3 regions of the Serratia surfactantfaciens genome follow, and region 3 is predicted to be linked to each of the others. Evidence: predicted binding sites of a transcription regulator. Region 3 holds the regulator's gene; each other region holds the start of a gene.
The links. Region 3 encodes PurR, which represses purine synthesis genes. Its sites were predicted from a motif close to CANGCAAACGTTTGCNTG; they were not measured.

Region 1 (5,930 bases), 1.9 Mb from region 3:
CGATTCAACAGGCCGAATCCCTGGCCAAAGGCTTCCACGCCAAGCTGGGGCCGGTGTACAGCATTCGCTATCGGGTCGCCAACTACCAGCCGATGCCGGTGGCGCGGATGTATAAGGCGGCCGGTGCGGCGGCGGAAAGCGATGCGGCGCAGACCTATGAACAGCAAAGCATTCACTTCGACGATCAGGTGGATGTGGTGTTCGAGCTGCAGCGCAACGCCGCGCAGTAAAGGTGTGGTATTGAAGAAAAGGTTCGCTGCGGCGAACCTTTTTTCGTTTTAATCCTGGCGCAGCACCTGGTGACCGTGTTCCAGCAACGCATCGGTCACTTTACGCATCATGCGGCTTTCCGGCGCGAAGCGGTGCCAGTACAGCATGCGGCGCTGGTACAGCCCCGGCGTCAGGTCGATCAGTTCACCGGATTCCAGCTCCTTTTCGATCTGCAGATGCGGGATCATACAGCAGGTGGTGCCCTGGCGTGCCAGCTGCACGAAGGCTTCCGATGAGTTCACGATGTGGCAGGGCACGCTGCCCGGCGACAGATCGAAGTTCTGCTGCAGGAACGCCTGGTGCATGTCGTCGAGATGGTCGAAGGCCACCGCCGGTGCTTTCAGCAGCGCGGAACGGGTGACGCCGTTGGGGAAGTAGCGCTCGGCGAAGCCGCTGGAGGCCACGAACAGGTAGTCCAGCGCCCCCAGCCGATCCACCAGGCAGCTCGGCAGCGGCTGCGGCTGAATACTCACCGCCCCCACCACTTCACCGCGGCGCAACCGCTCCTGGGTACGGGTTTCATCTTCCACCTGCAGATTCAGACGAATGGGGGAGTCCGCCAGCACCGGTTTCAGCGCCGGCAGCAGCCAGGTCGCCAGACTGTCGGCGTTGACCGCCAGCGACAGCAGCAGCGGCGTATCGACGCCGGTGTCGTTGCCAAGCCACTCTTCTTCCAGCAGCTCCACCTGATGCAGCAACGCCAGCAGCTTTTGCCCTTGTTCGGTCGGGCGCGGCGGCACGGTACGGACCAATAGCGGCTGGCCGAACAGGTTTTCCAGCTGTTTGATGCGTTGGGATACCGCCGATTGCGTGATGCAGAGTTTTTGAGCGGCGCGCTCGAAGCCGCGCTCACGGATCACCGCGTCCAGCGCTTGCAGCGTACGATAGTCTGGGCGTTTCATCGGAAAGATATCCCTTAAATTAGAATGATACCGGCACTATGCCACATTTTGCGCGCGGCGCAGGTGGAAAAATCACGCCACCAACTCGCCGCAAAGCGGGTAAAAATGCGGGATGCGGTAAATAAGTGTGATCCTGCCGGCGTGAAAAACAGCGTTTTACCCTATAATACGCACACGTTTTCGTACAGAGGCAAGGGACATATTATGACGCAGGACGAACTGAAAAAAGCGGTAGGCTGGGCGGCACTGGAATACGTAACGCCGGGCACCATCGTCGGGGTTGGCACCGGCTCGACCGCTTCCCACTTTATTGACGCGCTGGGCTCCATCAAGCACCAGATTGAAGGCGCGGTGTCCAGCTCCGACGCCTCCACCGCCAAGCTGAAAAGCCTCGGCATCCACGTATTCGACAGCAATGAAGTGGACTCGCTCGATATCTACGTGGACGGCGCGGACGAAATCAATGGCCATATGCAGATGATCAAGGGCGGCGGCGCAGCGCTGACGCGCGAGAAGATCATCGCCGCCATCGCCAAGAAATTCATCTGCATCGTCGACGCCAGCAAACAGGTAGACGTGTTGGGCAAGTTCCCGCTGCCGGTGGAAGTGATCCCGATGGCGCGTTCTTACGTGGCGCGCGAGCTGGTGAAACTGGGCGGCCTGCCGGAGTATCGCCAAAACGTGGTGACCGACAACGGCAACGTGATCCTGGACGTGCATAACCTGGTCATCACCGACGCCATCGCGCTGGAGAACAAGATCAACGGCATCGCCGGCGTGGTGACCGTTGGGCTGTTCGCCAACCGCGGCGCGGACGTGGCGCTGGTCGGCACGTCGGAAGGCGTGAAAGTGGTCAAATAAGCCGCCATGGCCTGTGGCCCGGTCATGCCGGGCCGCAAAATTTCTTCGGTTAAAATATCTTTTCTGAAAAGCGGCAAATTTGGTGACTTATGTCACATTGTGAAAACTGACTCCCCAAAGCTTCTGCCGAAAACTTTCCCTATGGCATTTTCTGCCAGAAACCGCCAGGAACGCTGCGCCTTGTCCTGCCGGGCAGGCAATCGTTTGTATTGCCGCCCGCGTTATTTTTGTTATGTTGGATGGGAGCTGTGTCGCAACAGCCGCTTCTGAAGTCTGAACATAGGGTCGGGTAAATGGCAAAAGTATCATTGGAGAAAGACAGGATTAAATTCCTGTTGGTGGAAGGGGTTCATCAGAGCACGGTAGACAATCTGCGTGCCGCCGGTTATACCAACATCGAATACCACAAGGGTGCGTTAGACACCGAATCGCTGAAGGCCTCCATCCGCGATGCGCACTTCGTCGGCATCCGATCGCGCACGCATCTGACCGAAGAGGTCTTCGCCGCCGCAGAAAAGCTGGTGGCGGTGGGCTGCTTCTGTATCGGCACCAACCAGGTTGATCTGAACGCAGCGACCAAGCGCGGTATTCCGGTCTTCAACGCCCCGTTCTCCAATACCCGATCCGTGGCCGAAATGGTGCTGGGCGAGCTGTTGTTGATGCTGCGCGGCATTCCGGCCGCCAACGCCAAGGCGCACCGCGGCGTGTGGCACAAACTGGCCGTGGGCTCTTACGAGGCGCGCGGCAAAAAATTGGGCATCATCGGCTACGGTCATATCGGCACCCAACTGGGCATTCTGGCCGAAGGGCTGGGCATGAAGGTGTTCTTCTACGATATCGAGAACAAGCTGCCGCTGGGTAATGCGCAACAGGTGCGCCATCTGTCCGATCTGCTCAATATGAGCGACGTGGTAACGCTGCACGTGCCGGAAACGCTGGCCACCAAGAATATGATGGGTGCAGAAGAGCTGGCGCTGATGAAACCGGGCGCCATTCTGATCAACGCCTCGCGCGGCACCGTGGTGGATATCCCCGCGCTGTGCGATGCGTTGGCCAGCAATCATCTGGCGGGGGCGGCGATCGACGTCTTCCCGGAAGAACCGGCGACCAACAGCGATCCGTTCAACTCGCCGCTGTGTGAGTTCGACAACGTGCTGCTGACGCCGCACATCGGCGGCTCAACTCAGGAAGCGCAAGAGAACATCGGCGACGAAGTGGCCGGCAAACTGGCGAAGTATTCCGACAACGGGTCGACGCTGTCGGCGGTCAACTTCCCGGAAGTGTCGCTGCCGGCGCATGGCCCGAACGCCAGCCGCCTGCTGCACATTCATGAAAACCGTCCGGGCGTGCTGACGCAGATTAACCAGATCTTCGCCGAAGAGGGAGTTAACATCGCCGCGCAGTACCTGCAAACCGGGCCGGAAATCGGCTACGTGGTGATCGATATCGAAGCGGAAACCGCGCGCGCCGACGCCGCGCTGCAGCGCATGAAGGCCATCGACGGCACCATTCGCGCCCGTCTGCTGTTCTGATTCGGCGGCATGCCGCAATGAAAGAAAAAGGCCGGATGGATTCCGGCCTTTTGCTATTTGGGCTCGCGCCACGCCCAGCTGCAGAGCGGGGTGAGGATCTCCGGCAGCGGGATATCCCAATGCTCGATCGGCAGGCTTTCCACCTGTTGGCAATCATGGGCCAGGCCGATGGGATAGGGGCCGTCGCTCTGCCAGTTTTGCAGGGTGCGATCGTAAAAGCCGCCGCCCATGCCCAGACGCTGGCCGGTATGATCGAACGCCACCAGCGGTGTCAACACCACGTCCAGCTCGCCCAGCGGCAGCACCTGGCGCACATCGAGGTGCGGCTCGAGAATATTGAAGCGGTTGCGCACCAGCGGCGTTTCCGGCGCATAGCGTAGGAACAGCAAGTGCCCCGGGCTGAACGGATGCAGCACCGGCAGGTAAACCCGTTTGCCGAGCGTCCACAAACGCTCGATTAGCGGCCCGGTATCGAGTTCGCCGTCAAACGACAGGAATACCGCGATGCTGTGCGCCGCCTGAATACGGCCGTGTGCGACGAGACGTTCGGTTATCTTTTCTGCGGCAAAGCGTTGCTGGCCCGGCGTAAGTTCGCGCCGACGTTGGCGAATGAGTTGACGAATGGCTTGGCGCTGCTGCGCGAATTGGGGTTGAAAAGGCATCGTATCAGGCTTGCTCAGTGTGGCGTTCAGCACACATAAACCGCTGAGAAGGGGAATCTCCGAGATGCCGTCGCAGGCTGTAACCCTTGAACCCATGGTTCAAGGTGAACGTGCCGTCGCAATCTTAAGGCTTCTCGGCGCACCGAGCGTGCTCACCGATCGCGGAGCAACACATTCTGTTTGTACTAAATATCGGCTCAGGGGACTGGCCCGCTGGCGAACATCTCAGAGAAATTTTGTACTCGTTGCTGAAAACTGTGATTTCAACAACTTAAGTTATTCGAATTGCACATCCTGACGTTCAGAGATGCGACCTTGTTCAAGCAGCGCTTGTTCAATGGTCTGCTGCAGCATCCGTATGCGTTGTTCCATATTGGACGCATAGTCACGGGTTTTCAACCGTTCTTGAGCAAGTTCGTGACAGACGTTCAATGCCGCGATGAAAACCAGTTGCTCAGTATTGGAGACTCTAGTGCGAACTTTTAGATCTTGCAACCGTTGGTTAAGATCGTCCGCCGCCATATTCAACGCATCTTGTTGTTCTGGCGGGCAATTGACTCTTAACGAGCGGCCAAAAATTTGAATATCTACCGGTTGTGCAGACATGCCACCTTCCTGCCTAAATTTCGCGCCAGCCTTGTCCGCCCTGGCCGGGCCGTCAAAGCGGGCGCCACTATATATACCTCGGTACCAAGATACAACCCCTTTTTCAGTACCTGGTTGTAATCTACTGCGGCAGACATCGCCAGTCAAAAAAGGGTTTCAAAATGCGTATTTACCGCACTTTCGTCACCCGCCGGCGCAGTGTGAGACCTGCCACATCACGATTATAACTAGCCACTGAGGTGTCGCGCTTATCTGGTATAGCGACGGACCTTGGTGGTAGCATACCACGAACTTATCCTGCCAACGATGACGAATGCGCATGTCTATACAGAATACATTTCCAAGTTACCAATCTTTGACCGTGGCCCTCAACCAACAGTCGGTGGCGTTGACCGCGGCAGAAATGCACGGCCTGATCAGCGGCCTGCTGTGCGGCGGCAGCCGTGATGCCGGCTGGCAGGCGCTGGTGCACGATCTGACCAATGAAGGCGTCGCCTTCCCGCAGGCGCTCAGCCAACCGTTGCAGCAGCTGTATGAAGCGACGCGTGAAACGCTGGAAGACGACGAATTCCTGTTCCAACTGATGCTGCCCGAAGGGGAGATCGTCAGCGTGTTCGATCGCGCCGACGCGCTGGCCGGTTGGGTCAACCACTTCCTGCTCGGTTTGGGCATGATGCAGCCGAAGCTGGCCCAGGTGAAAGACGAGGTCGGTGAAGCGATCGACGATCTGCGTAACATCGCGCAGCTGGGCTACGACGAAGACGAAGATCAGGAAGAGTTGGAACAGTCGCTGGAAGAAGTGGCGGAGTATGTGCGGGTCGCCGCCATCATGTGCTACGGCGAATTCACTCGTCACAAGCCGACGGCGCCGGAAAATATCAAACCGACGCTGCACTAAACGTTCTATCGCCCCTCCGCCGGCGGTGCGGATGGCATGATTTCAGGAGAAGGTAATGACTCAGCAGGAATTCAACAACCGCCGTCAGGCGCTGTTGGCGAAAATGGCGCCGGCCAGCGCGGCGGTTATTTTCTCTGCGCCGGAAACGACGCGCAGTGCAGATTCAGACTATCCCTACCGGCAGAACAGCGACTTTTGG
Region 2 (5,930 bases), 1.6 Mb from region 3:
AACTACCACGCGGCCTATCGTCGCTATCAGGCCGAAGCGGGCGATCTGGATTACTACCTGTTCCTCGGGCCGCAGGTACTGGACGTCACCAAGGCCTTCGTGCGCCTGACCGGCCGCACCCACTTCGGGCCGAAGTGGAGCCTGGGCTACAGCGGCTCGACCATGCACTACACCGACGCGCCGGACGCCCAGCAACAGCTGCAGCAGTTCATCGCGCTGTGCCGTCAACACGCCATTCCCTGCGACTCCTTCCAGCTGTCGTCCGGCTACACCTCGATTAACCACAAGCGCTACGTGTTCAACTGGAACTACGACAAGGTGCCGCAGCCCAAGCTGCTCAGCCAGGCGTTTCACGACGCCGGCCTCAGGCTGGCGGCCAACATCAAACCGTGCCTGCTGCAGGATCACCCGCAGTACCGGGAGGTGGCGGCGCAGGGGCTGTTTATCCGCGACTCGCAAAGCGACGCGCCCGAGCGCTCCAGCTTCTGGGATGACGAAGGATCGCACCTCGACTTCACCAACCCGGCGGCGGTGCGCTGGTGGCAGCAGGGCGTCACGCAGCAGCTGCTGGAGATGGGCATTGACTCGACCTGGAACGACAACAACGAGTACGAAGTGTGGGACGGCGAAGCGCGCTGCCATGGCTTCGGGCGGCCGATCGCCATCAAGCACATTCGCCCGGTGATGCCGCTGCTGATGATGCGCGCCTCGATGGAGGCCCAGCAGCGTTTCGCGCCGCAGAAGCGGCCGTACCTGATCTCGCGCTCCGGCTGCGCCGGCATGCAGCGCTATGTGCAGACCTGGAGCGGCGACAACCGCACCAGCTGGCAGACGCTGCGCTACAACATCCGCATGGGGCTGGGTATGAGCCTGTCCGGGTTGTATAACCTCGGCCACGACGTCGGCGGCTTCTCCGGCGACAAGCCGGACGCGGAGCTGCTGGTGCGCTGGGTGCAAAATGGCGTGATGCATCCGCGTTTCACCATTCATTCCTGGAACGACGACGCCACGGTCAACGAGCCCTGGATGTACCCGAGCGCCACCCCGGCGGTGCGTGAGGCGATCAACCTGCGTTACCGGCTGTTGCCGTATTTCTACACCCTGTTGTGGCAGGCCTGCGCCGACGACGAGCCGATGCTGCGCCCGACCTTCCTCGACCACGAACAGGATGCGCGCACCTTTGGCGAGAACGACGATTTCCTGATCGGCCGCGATCTGCTGGTGGCCAGCGTGGTGGAGCCGGGGCAGCGCCGGCGTTCGGTATATCTGCCGGACAACGGCGAAGGCTGGTACTGCTTCTACAGCTGCCAGTGGTTCGGCGGTGGCCAGACGGTGACGCTGGCGGCGCCGCTGGAGCGGTTGCCGCTGCTGGTGCGCGCCGGGGCGGCGCTGCCGTTGTCGCAGCGGCTGGCGCATGTGGACGTGGCCGCCGACGATCGGCGCGAGCTGCGGCTGTTTCCGCTCAAGGGTTGCGGCGTGAGCAGCGGGCTGTTGTTTGAGGACGACGGCGAAAGCGAAGGTTGGCGGCAGGGCGATGCGCTGTGGCTGCGCTGGGAAATGCGCTGCGACAATCAGCGCATCATGCTGGATATCGCGACGGAAGGGCGTTTTCGCCCGGCCTGGCGCACGCTGACGCTCAGCCTGCCGGAAGGCGAAACGCGCGCGCTGTGGGTGAACGGCGAACCGGGCGAGCGCTTTACGCTGGAGTAGGGGCTATTCGGCCGCGCGTTTCTTGCGCGGCTTTTTGGCGACGGTAATGGTTTTCACCTCGCTTTCCACCCAGCCATCCTGCAGACGGGTTTTCAGCAGTTCGCCGACCTGCGCCTGTTTGGTGGTTTTCAGCAGCTCGCCGCGCGGGGTTTGCGTCACGCTGTAGCCGCGCGCCAGCGTCGCCAGCGGGCTGACGGTCTCCAGCTGGCTGCAGGCCACGCCGAAGCGCTGGCGGTAGGCGTTGAGCTGCCGCTCCATCGCCTGCTGCAGACGGTATTCCTGCTGCTGCACGCGCTGTTGGTAGCGGTGAATGCGGCCCTGCGGCTGCACCTGCGCCAACCGCTGCTGGGCGCGCTCGCTGCGGCGGGCGGCCAGGCGCAGCTGTTGCTGCATGCCGTCTTCCATCCGGCGCTGCAGCTTGAACAGCAGCGTCTGCTGGCGCGCCAGGCGCAGATGCGGATGCTGCTGCTGTAAACGGTGGTGAATGCGGGTGAACTGCTGCTGGCGCTGCGCCAGGTAGTAATCCATCGCCATCTCCAGCCGCTGCTGCTGCGACTGCAGCTGGCGCAACAGCTCGAGCTGATTGCGGCTGACCAGTTCGGCGGCGGCGGATGGGGTCGGCGCGCGCAGGTCGGCAACGAAGTCGGCGATGGTGACGTCGGTTTCATGGCCGACGGCGCTGACGATCGGAATACGGCTGGCGAAGATCGCCCGCGCCACGCGTTCGTCGTTGAAGCTCCACAGATCCTCCAGCGAACCGCCGCCGCGGCCGACGATCAGCACGTCGCATTCGTCGCGGCGGTTGGCGGTCTCGATGGCGCGCACGATCTGCATCGGCGCTTCCGCGCCCTGCACCGAGGTGGGATAGATGACGATCGGCAGCGACGGATCGCGCCGCTGCAATACCTGCAGAATATCGTGCAGCGCCGCGCCGCTGGCTGAGGTGATCACCCCGACGCGTTTGGCCGGGGCGGGCAGCGGCTGCTTGAACTGCTGATCGAACAGCCCTTCGGCGCTCAGGCGCTGTTTCAGCTGCTCGAACTGTTGCTGCAGCAGGCCGTCGCCGGCGGGCTGCATGCTCTCGGCGATCAGCTGATAGTCGCCGCGCGGTTCATACAGCGTGATGCTGGCGCGCACCAATACCTGTTGGCCGTTTTGCGGCCGGAAGGTGACGCGGCGGTTGCTGTTGCGGAACATCGCGCAGCGCACCTGGGCGCGGTCGTCTTTCAGCGTGAAATACCAGTGGCCGGAGGCGGGCTGGGAGAGGTTGGAGATCTCGGCGGAGAGCCAAATCTGCCCCATTTCCATTTCCAGCAGTTGGCGAACCGTCTGATTGAGGCGGCTTACGGTAAAAATGGAAGGCGAAACAGGTAGCGTCATGTGACCCAGATCAAATTTCAAAACAATCACTTAATTGGTCGATACTACATGGCTGAAAAAGGTAATCAAGACTTTTTGTAAGAAAGTGCTGGAGGCAACCGATTCCGCTCTGTATAATGCCGCGGCAATATTTTATCTTTTTCACAGCCCACCCTGGTGAGATATTGCCCATGCTACGTATCGCTAAAGAAGCTCTGACGTTTGACGACGTCCTCCTGGTTCCAGCCCACTCCACGGTTCTGCCTAACACTGCAGAGCTCGGCACCCAACTGACCAAAACCATCCGCCTGAACATCCCTATGCTGTCCGCAGCCATGGATACCGTTACCGAATCCGGCCTGGCCATCGCGCTGGCGCAGGAAGGCGGCCTGGGCTTCATCCACAAAAACATGTCCATCGAGCGTCAGGCTGAAGAAGTCAGCCGCGTGAAGAAACATGAAAGCGGCGTAGTCACCGACCCGCAGACCGTTACCCCGACCACCACGCTGCAGGAAGTGAAAGAGCTGACCGCGCGCAACGGCTTCGCCGGTTACCCGGTCGTTACCGAAGACAACGAGCTGGTCGGCATCATCACCGGCCGCGACGTGCGTTTCGTGACCGATCTGACCCAGCCGGTCACCGCAGTCATGACGCCGAAAGATCGCTTGGTCACCGTGAAAGAAGGTGAAGCACGCGACGTGGTGCTGCAGAAGATGCACGAAAAGCGCGTAGAGAAAGCGCTGGTGGTGGACGACAGCTTCCACCTGCTGGGCATGATCACCGTTAAAGACTTCCAGAAAGCGGAACGTAAGCCGAACGCCTGTAAAGACGAGCACGGCCGTCTGCGCGTAGGCGCGGCGGTTGGCGCCGGCGCCGGCAACGAAGAGCGCGTTGACGCGCTGGTGGCAGCGGGCGTTGACGTTCTGCTGATCGACTCCTCGCACGGCCACTCCGAAGGCGTGTTGCAGCGCATTCGCGAAACCCGCGCCAAATACCCGGATCTGCAGATCGTCGGCGGCAACGTCGCGACCGCAGCGGGCGCCAAAGCGCTGGCTGAAGCCGGTGTGAGCGCGGTGAAAGTCGGTATCGGCCCTGGCTCTATCTGTACTACCCGTATCGTGACCGGCGTGGGCGTGCCGCAGATCACCGCCATCGCCGACGCGGTGGAAGCGCTGGAAGGCACCGGCATCCCGGTTATCGCCGACGGCGGCATCCGCTTCTCCGGCGACATCGCCAAAGCGATCGCCGCGGGCGCATCCTGCGTGATGGTCGGCTCCATGCTGGCGGGTACCGAAGAGTCCCCGGGCGAAATCGAGCTGTATCAGGGCCGCTCGTTCAAATCTTACCGCGGCATGGGCTCGCTGGGCGCGATGTCCAAAGGCTCTTCCGACCGTTACTTCCAGACCGATAACGCCGCCGACAAACTGGTGCCGGAAGGTATCGAAGGCCGCGTGGCCTATAAAGGCATGCTGAAAGCCATCGTGCACCAGCAGATGGGCGGCCTGCGCTCCTGCATGGGCCTGACCGGCTGCGCCACCATCGACGATCTGCGCACCAAGGCGGAGTTCGTGCGCATCAGCGGCGCCGGCATTCAGGAAAGCCACGTGCATGACGTGACCATCACCAAAGAGTCACCGAACTACCGCATGGGCTAATGCCTTAACCTCTCCTGAGTGAGAGGCCGGGGTGGGGCGCCAAGCCCCATCCCGAAACACACATTTTCGCTCTTTTTCTCTTGTTGCTGGAATTCGCCTCAATGACACAAAATATCCATAAGCATCGCATCCTCATACTGGACTTCGGTTCGCAATACACCCAACTGGTCGCCCGCCGTGTGCGCGAAATCGGCGTTTACTGCGAACTGTGGGCCTGGGACGTTAGCGAAGAGCAGATCCGCGAATTCAACCCAAGCGGCATCATCCTGTCCGGCGGCCCGGAAAGCACCACCGAAGCCGGCAGCCCGCGCGCCCCGGACTACGTGTTCAACGCCGGCGTGCCGGTGCTGGGCGTGTGCTACGGCATGCAGACCATGGCGATGCAGCTGGGTGGCCATGTGCAGGGCTCCAACGAACGCGAGTTCGGCTACGCGCAGGTGGAAATCGTCAAAGAGAGCGCGCTGCTGCGCGACATCGAAGACGCCATCAGCCCGGCCGGCAAACCGCTGCTGGACGTGTGGATGAGCCACGGCGACAAAGTGACAGCGATCCCGTCCGACTTCGTGACCATCGCCAGCACCGACACCTGCCCGTTCGCCATTATGGCCAACGAAGAAAAACGCTTCTACGGCGTGCAGTTCCACCCGGAAGTGACCCACACTCGTCAGGGCCAGCGCATGCTGGAGCGTTTCGTACTGGACATCTGCCAGTGTGAAGCCCTGTGGACCCCGGCCACCATCATCGAAGATGCGGTCGAGCGCATCCGCGAGCAGGTGGGTGAAGACCACGTGATCCTCGGCCTGTCCGGCGGCGTTGACTCCTCCGTGACCGCGATGCTGCTGCACCGCGCCATCGGCAAACGCCTGACCTGCGTGTTCGTCGACAACGGCTTGCTGCGCCTGAACGAAGCCAAGCAGGTAATGGAAATGTTCGGTGACCACTTCGGCCTGAACATCGTGCACGTCGAGGCGGAAAACCGCTTCCTGACCGCGCTGGCGGGCGTGGACGAGCCGGAAGCCAAGCGTAAAATCATCGGCCGCGTGTTCGTTGAAGTGTTCGACGAAGAAGCCTGCAAGCAAGAGCAGGTGAAATGGCTGGCACAGGGCACCATCTACCCGGACGTGATCGAATCCGCCGCTTCCGCCACCGGCAAAGCGCACGTGATCAAATCGCACCACAACGTGGGCGGCCTGCCGAAAGAGATGA
Region 3 (5,930 bases):
GATCTGGTGCTGAATTTTTTCAATTGTCGTCGTCATTTATTGCTTCCTCAAGCCACATTTCATGGCTACAACATGCATCACGCGCTCTATTGTAGCGGCTGGAACAGTCGCAAGAAAACGCCATCTTTTGCAAGGATATTCACCCGCCGCCGATCGCGTTTCACCGGCCACGTCATTCCGGTCAAAACATACGTTGAGAATAACATTTTTAATCCGACCATTTCACTAATATATTGCGCCGCGACGACGGCGCGGATTAATTATCCCATCCGCCATGGGTTGACGTTTTTTCATACACCAACAGGCTGATTTTAAACCAAAAAAAATGTCATTAACGTTTTCTCACAATATGGATTATTATTTCTGAGTTCTTCGCTGTTTTATATGGCGAAATTCGGGAATACTGTAACTCTTTCGATATCCGTTTCGGGGCCAAGGTTGGTGACGTCGACATGCGTTTAATTCTTACGCTCTTTGCGCTGCTGTTTACGCAGCTCTTCTTCAATTTGGCGCACGCTGCGCCACAGGCGCGTATTGCCGCCGAGCAGCGTAAAAGCCATGCCAATGAAGCGCGGCCCGATGACCGCAGAAAAAAGAAAGCGGATAAAGCCGCCAAGAAAGCCAAAGTGACGGCTCCCGAGAAAAAAACCAAGACCGCCAAGGCCAAAAGCGAGAAAAGCGCGAAAAAGATCGTCAGCGCCAAACCCAAGGCCAAAGCGCAGAAAACCGCCAAGATTAAAGTCACCCCGCCGAAAAAGGGCTACAAAAAAGGCTATGGCCGCCACCGCGAAGCCGGCATGGCCACCGCCAAGCTGGCGCGTGAAGAAAAGCCGTTGAAACTCAGCCCGGCGCACAAGAAACGCTACCAGCACGCCAAACAGACCGCGATGGCCAAGCTGATGGGCCAGATGGGCAAACCTTACCGCTGGGGCGGCAGCTCGCCGCGCACCGGCTTCGACTGCAGCGGCCTCATCTATTACGCCTATAAAGACGTGGTGAAAATCAAGATGCCGCGCACCGCCAACGAGATGTATCACCTGCGTGACGCGGCGCCGATCAAGAAAAGCGAGCTGGAAAGCGGCGATCTGGTGTTCTTCCGCATCAACAACCGCGGCGTGGCGGACCACGTCGGCGTCTACCTCGGCAACGGCAAATTCATCCAGTCGCCACGCACCGGCGAAGAGATCCGCATCAGCCAGCTCGACAACGACTATTGGCAGAACCACTACATCGGCGCACGCCGCGTAGTGACGCCGAAAACCATTCGTTAATTTCCCGCTCTGCGCGGTTGCGGCCCCGGTCGCAACCGCCTGCTCAAGCTATCGCCCATCGCACTTCCCCACGCGCATTTCTCGCTTTTCCTCCTGTTTTTTATGGTGAAAATTGTTAAGATTGAATGACCACAATAAAAAACGGCCCATCCGGTTCCCGCCCCGGCGGGAAGCACATGGCGCTGTAAAGGAGGAAGCAATGTCGTTTGAATTACCTGTATTACCGTATGAGAAAAACGCGCTCGAGCCGCACATCTCCGCCGAAACCCTGGAATACCACTACGGCAAACACCACAACACCTACGTGGTTAACCTGAACAACCTGGTGAAAGGCAGCGAGTTCGAGGGCAAATCGCTCGAAGAGATCATCAAGACCTCTAACGGCGGCGTGTTCAACAACGCCGCGCAGGTGTGGAACCACACCTTCTACTGGCACTGCCTGTCGCCACAGGGCGGCGGTGAACCGCAGGGCGAACTGGCGGCGGCGATCGTCAAGTCCTTCGGCTCTTTCGCTGCGTTCAAAGAGCAGTTCACCGATGCCGCCGTGAAAAACTTCGGCGCCGGCTGGACCTGGCTGGTGAAAAAACCGGACGGCGCGCTGGCGATCGTCAACACCTCTAACGCGGCAACCCCGCTGACCGGTGAAGACAAACCGCTGCTGACCGTTGACGTGTGGGAACACGCGTATTACATCGATTACCGCAATGCGCGTCCAAAATACCTGGAAAACTTCTGGGCGTTGGTCAACTGGACCTTCGCAGCGGAAAACCTGGCGTAAGCACAGGTTTCTGATGTGACGAGGCGCAGCCAGGCTGCGCCTTTTTTAGCGCCGGGGGGAAATCAGTTCAACGCGGCAACGAAGCTGAAAGCGATAATGACCGCCAGCGCGCAAACGGTGGTGAACAGCGACATCTTCAATTCGGTATCCATGACAACTCCTTTAAAATGGGCTTTCCTAAGGATAAAAGGCGTACAATTAGTACGTCAAATCATTTTCCCACAGTTCGCCGATAAAATCTTGTTATCATTTCCCGGTTTATAATATCGATTACCTCTTCCACTTTTGCTCAATATGCGACAAAATTCGCAGTTCACAACTGCGTACCGGCATCCATGCCCCTCCTGATTAAGCGCTGAAGACTTCAACACACTAAAAACTCAGTTTTCGCTTCTCTGGAGAAGGATCTACGTAGGCAAACGATTAACATCACACTTACATGCTGTAAACATGTGAGTTCAGGAGTCATTCCTTACATGGCAACGATTAAAGATGTGGCCAAACGCGCGGGCGTTTCCACCACCACCGTTTCGCACGTCATCAATAAGACTCGTTTCGTCGCCGAAGAGACCAAAGCGGCCGTGTGGGCCGCCATCAAAGAACTGCACTACTCGCCGAGCGCCGTGGCGCGCAGCCTGAAAGTCAATCACACCAAGTCGATCGGCCTGCTGGCCACCTCGAGTGAAGCCCCCTACTTCGCCGAAGTGATCGAAGCGGTGGAAAACAGTTGCTACAGCAAAGGCTACACCCTGATCCTGTGCAACTCGCACAACAACCTGGACAAACAGCGCGCCTACCTGGCGATGCTGGCGCAAAAGCGCGTCGACGGCCTGCTGGTGATGTGTTCCGAATACCCGGATCAGCTGCTGGGCATGCTGGAAGACTACCGTAACATCCCGATGGTGGTGATGGACTGGGGTGCGGCGCGCGGCGACTTCACCGACACCATCATCGATAACGCCTTCGAAGGCGGCTATCTCGCCGGCCGTTATCTGATCGAACGCGGCCACCGCGATATCGGCGCCATCCCGGGCCAGCTGTCGCGCAACACCGGCGGCGGCCGCCATCAGGGCTTTATGAAAGCGCTGCAGGAAGCGCAGATCGACATTCGCGAAGAGTGGATCGTACAGGGCGACTTCGAGCCGGAATCCGGTTACAAGGCGATGCACCAGATCCTGTCGCAAAAACAGCGGCCGACCGCAGTATTCTGCGGCGGTGACATCATGGCGATGGGCGCCATCTGCGCCGCCGACGAGCTGGGGCTGCGGGTGCCGCAGGATATTTCCGTAATCGGCTACGACAACGTGCGCAACGCCCGCTACTTCACCCCGGCGCTGACCACCATTCATCAGCCGAAAGAACGCCTGGGCGAAATGGCCTTCACCATGCTGCTGGATCGCATCATCAGCAAGCGCGAAGAGTCGCAGGTGATCGAAGTGCATCCGAAGCTGATCGAACGCCGCTCGGTCGCCGATGGCCCGTTCATCGACTACCGCCGCTAATCCCCTGAGCCGGAAGCCTGCACGGCTTCCGGCGCCGCCTCGCTCAGCCACTCCTGATTCAGCGTCTCCCCATCGCCCAGATACGCCAGTAGCCAACTCATCGCCGGTGACGGTTTATCCTGCTGCCAGGTCAGGCAGCAAGGGCTGGCGGGAAACGGCTGCTGCAGCTGCAACGCCTTCAGCTCACCGCGCTGCACCAGCGGCAGCGCCCGATGTGCCGGCATCATGCCGACGCACAGCCCGGCGCACAAACAGTCGAGCGCCGACGTCCAGTCCGGCACCACCAGCCGCCGCTGGTTATCCAGCGTCCAGGTGACGCGCTTGGGCAAATTGCGCGAGGTGTCCTCCAGACAAAGCGAAGGGTACGGCCGCAACTGATCGTCATGCAGCGGCCCCGCCAGCTGCGCCAGCGGGTGTTGCGGGCTGACTACGCACAGCCAGTTCATATAGCCCATGTCGCGGAAGGCAAAACCGCCGCCGACCGGCACCGCACGCGTGGCGCCGATCGCCATGTCCGCCCTGCCGTCCGCCAGCGCATCCCAGACGCCGTTGAACACCTCGGGTTGCAGCATCAACTCGACGTCGGGGAAATGGCGGTAGAAATCCAGCACCAGCTGGCGGCTGCGCTGCGGTTTGACGATGATATCCACCGCGATATTCAGCTGACCGCGCCAACCGTTGGCCACCTGCTGACAGTGCCGGCGGGTGTCGAGCATTTTTTTGATAACAGCTCGCGCATCCTTGATAAACAACGCACCGGCCGGCGTCAGCTCCACATCGCGGTGACGCCGCTCAAACAGCGGCACCGCCAGCCATTGCTCCAGCTGCCGCACGGTATAACTCACCGCCGACGGCACCCGGTGCAGCTCCTGCGCCGCCGCGCTGAAACTGCCGGTGCGCGCTACCGCGTCGACGACTTCAAGTGAATATTCAGACCACATCGCTTTGCCTTCAATTTTTTTAACAGCACTTTGCAAATATTACCGTTTCACAAGCAGAGATCCAGCCGGATACACTGGCCGGCGCTAAAAACCTGCGATACTAAAATATTAACGAGAAATACCATGCGAAATTCTTTTGGCTTTATGTTCTACCTCGCCGGCCTGAGCATGTTGGGTTATCTGGCGACCGATATGTATCTGCCTGCCTTCGGCGCCATGCGCGAAGAACTGCAAATCTCCGCCGGCGCCGTGAGCGCCAGCCTGAGCATCTTCCTGGCCGGCTTCGCCTTCGCGCAGCTGCTGTGGGGGCCGCTCTCCGATCGCCTGGGGCGTAAACCGGTATTATTGATTGGCCTGACGCTGTTCGCCCTCGGCTGCCTCGGCATGCTGTGGGTGGAAAACGCCCTGCAGCTGTGGATCCTGCGCTTTATTCAGGCGGTCGGCGTCTGTTCCGCCACCGCCATCTGGCAAGCGCTGGTGGTCGACCGTTATCGTGAAGGTCAGGCCAATCGCGTGTTCGCCACCATAATGCCGCTGGTGGCGCTGTCACCGGCGTTGGCCCCGCTGCTTGGCGCCTGGCTGCTGAACCACGCCAGCTGGCGGGCGATCTTCGCCGCGCTGTTGGTGATCACCGCGCTGCTGCTGCTGCCGACGTTGATGCTCAAAGAGCGCGCCAAAACGCAACCCGCCGCCGACGCGCCGAAAAACGGCGTCAGCTTCTGGCAACTGTTGAAATCTCCGGTGTTCAGCGGCAACGTCGCGATGTACGCCGCCTGCTCGGCCGGTTTCTTCGCCTGGCTGACCGGTTCGCCGTTCATCCTCGGCGATATGGGCTATAGCCCGAGCGACATCGGTCTGAGCTATGTGCCGCAAACGCTGGCCTTCCTGCTGGGCGGCTACGGCTGCCGCGCCGCGCTCAAGCGCATCAATGGCAAAACTCTGCTGCCGTGGCTGCTGGTAGCTTATGGTGTCAGCATGGTGGCGCTGTATCTGGTGGCGACGCTGACCTCTCCGACGCTCACCACGCTGCTGATTCCATTCTGCGTGATGGCGCTGGTCAATGGCGCTGGCTACCCGATCATGGTGGCGAATGCGTTGATGCCGTTCCCGGAAAGCAGCGGCAAAGCCGCCGCGCTGCAAAATACGCTGCAGCTGGGGCTGTGTTTTGTGGCGAGCATGCTGGTATCGGCGTTTATTGCCCAGCCGCTGTTGGCGACGGTGACGGTAATGGTGTCTACGGTGATTCTGGCCGCGCTGGGGTATTTCCTGCAGCGGGGGAAAACGGCCGATGCGCAGCAAAAGGCGCAGCGGGAACATGCTAACTCAGCGTCATAATTGCCAAACTTAATAATCACTTAAAGAATATGCGTGCCGAGTGCGATTTACAGTTGAGTCGACGCCTCGGCACGCCTATACTCAAAAACAACCTTTTAAAGTA

Region 1: a site for PurR is predicted at 2,227-2,244, ahead of serA (phosphoglycerate dehydrogenase). Genes of this name have one in related genera too.
Region 2: a site for PurR is predicted at 3,182-3,199, ahead of guaB (IMP dehydrogenase). Genes of this name have one in related genera too.

The regions. Positions count from the first base shown of each region.
Region 1 is NZ_CP016948.1:3,585,122-3,591,051, reverse strand. Features, by position in the region: gene ATE40_RS16905 (oxidative stress defense protein) at 1-230, shown strand, start outside; gene ATE40_RS16900 (LysR family transcriptional regulator ArgP) at 279-1,172, opposite strand; gene rpiA (ribose-5-phosphate isomerase RpiA) at 1,377-2,033, shown strand; gene serA (phosphoglycerate dehydrogenase) at 2,327-3,565, shown strand; gene ATE40_RS16885 (5-formyltetrahydrofolate cyclo-ligase) at 3,619-4,227, opposite strand; RNA gene ssrS (6S RNA) at 4,280-4,462, opposite strand; gene zapA (cell division protein ZapA) at 4,504-4,833, opposite strand; gene ATE40_RS16870 (YecA/YgfB family protein) at 5,153-5,731, shown strand; gene pepP (Xaa-Pro aminopeptidase) at 5,787-5,930, shown strand, end outside.
Region 2 is NZ_CP016948.1:3,216,552-3,222,481, reverse strand. Features, by position in the region: gene ATE40_RS15165 (glycoside hydrolase family 31 protein) at 1-1,710, shown strand, start outside; gene xseA (exodeoxyribonuclease VII large subunit) at 1,714-3,090, opposite strand; gene guaB (IMP dehydrogenase) at 3,261-4,724, shown strand; gene guaA (glutamine-hydrolyzing GMP synthase) at 4,826-5,930, shown strand, end outside.
Region 3 is NZ_CP016948.1:1,635,888-1,641,817, reverse strand. Features, by position in the region: gene ATE40_RS07865 (Grx4 family monothiol glutaredoxin) at 1-36, opposite strand, end outside; gene ATE40_RS07860 (C40 family peptidase) at 453-1,271, shown strand; gene sodB (superoxide dismutase [Fe]) at 1,471-2,049, shown strand; gene cydH (cytochrome bd-I oxidase subunit CydH) at 2,112-2,201, opposite strand; gene purR (HTH-type transcriptional repressor PurR) at 2,526-3,551, shown strand; gene punR (DNA-binding transcriptional activator PunR) at 3,548-4,492, opposite strand; gene punC (purine nucleoside transporter PunC) at 4,616-5,827, shown strand.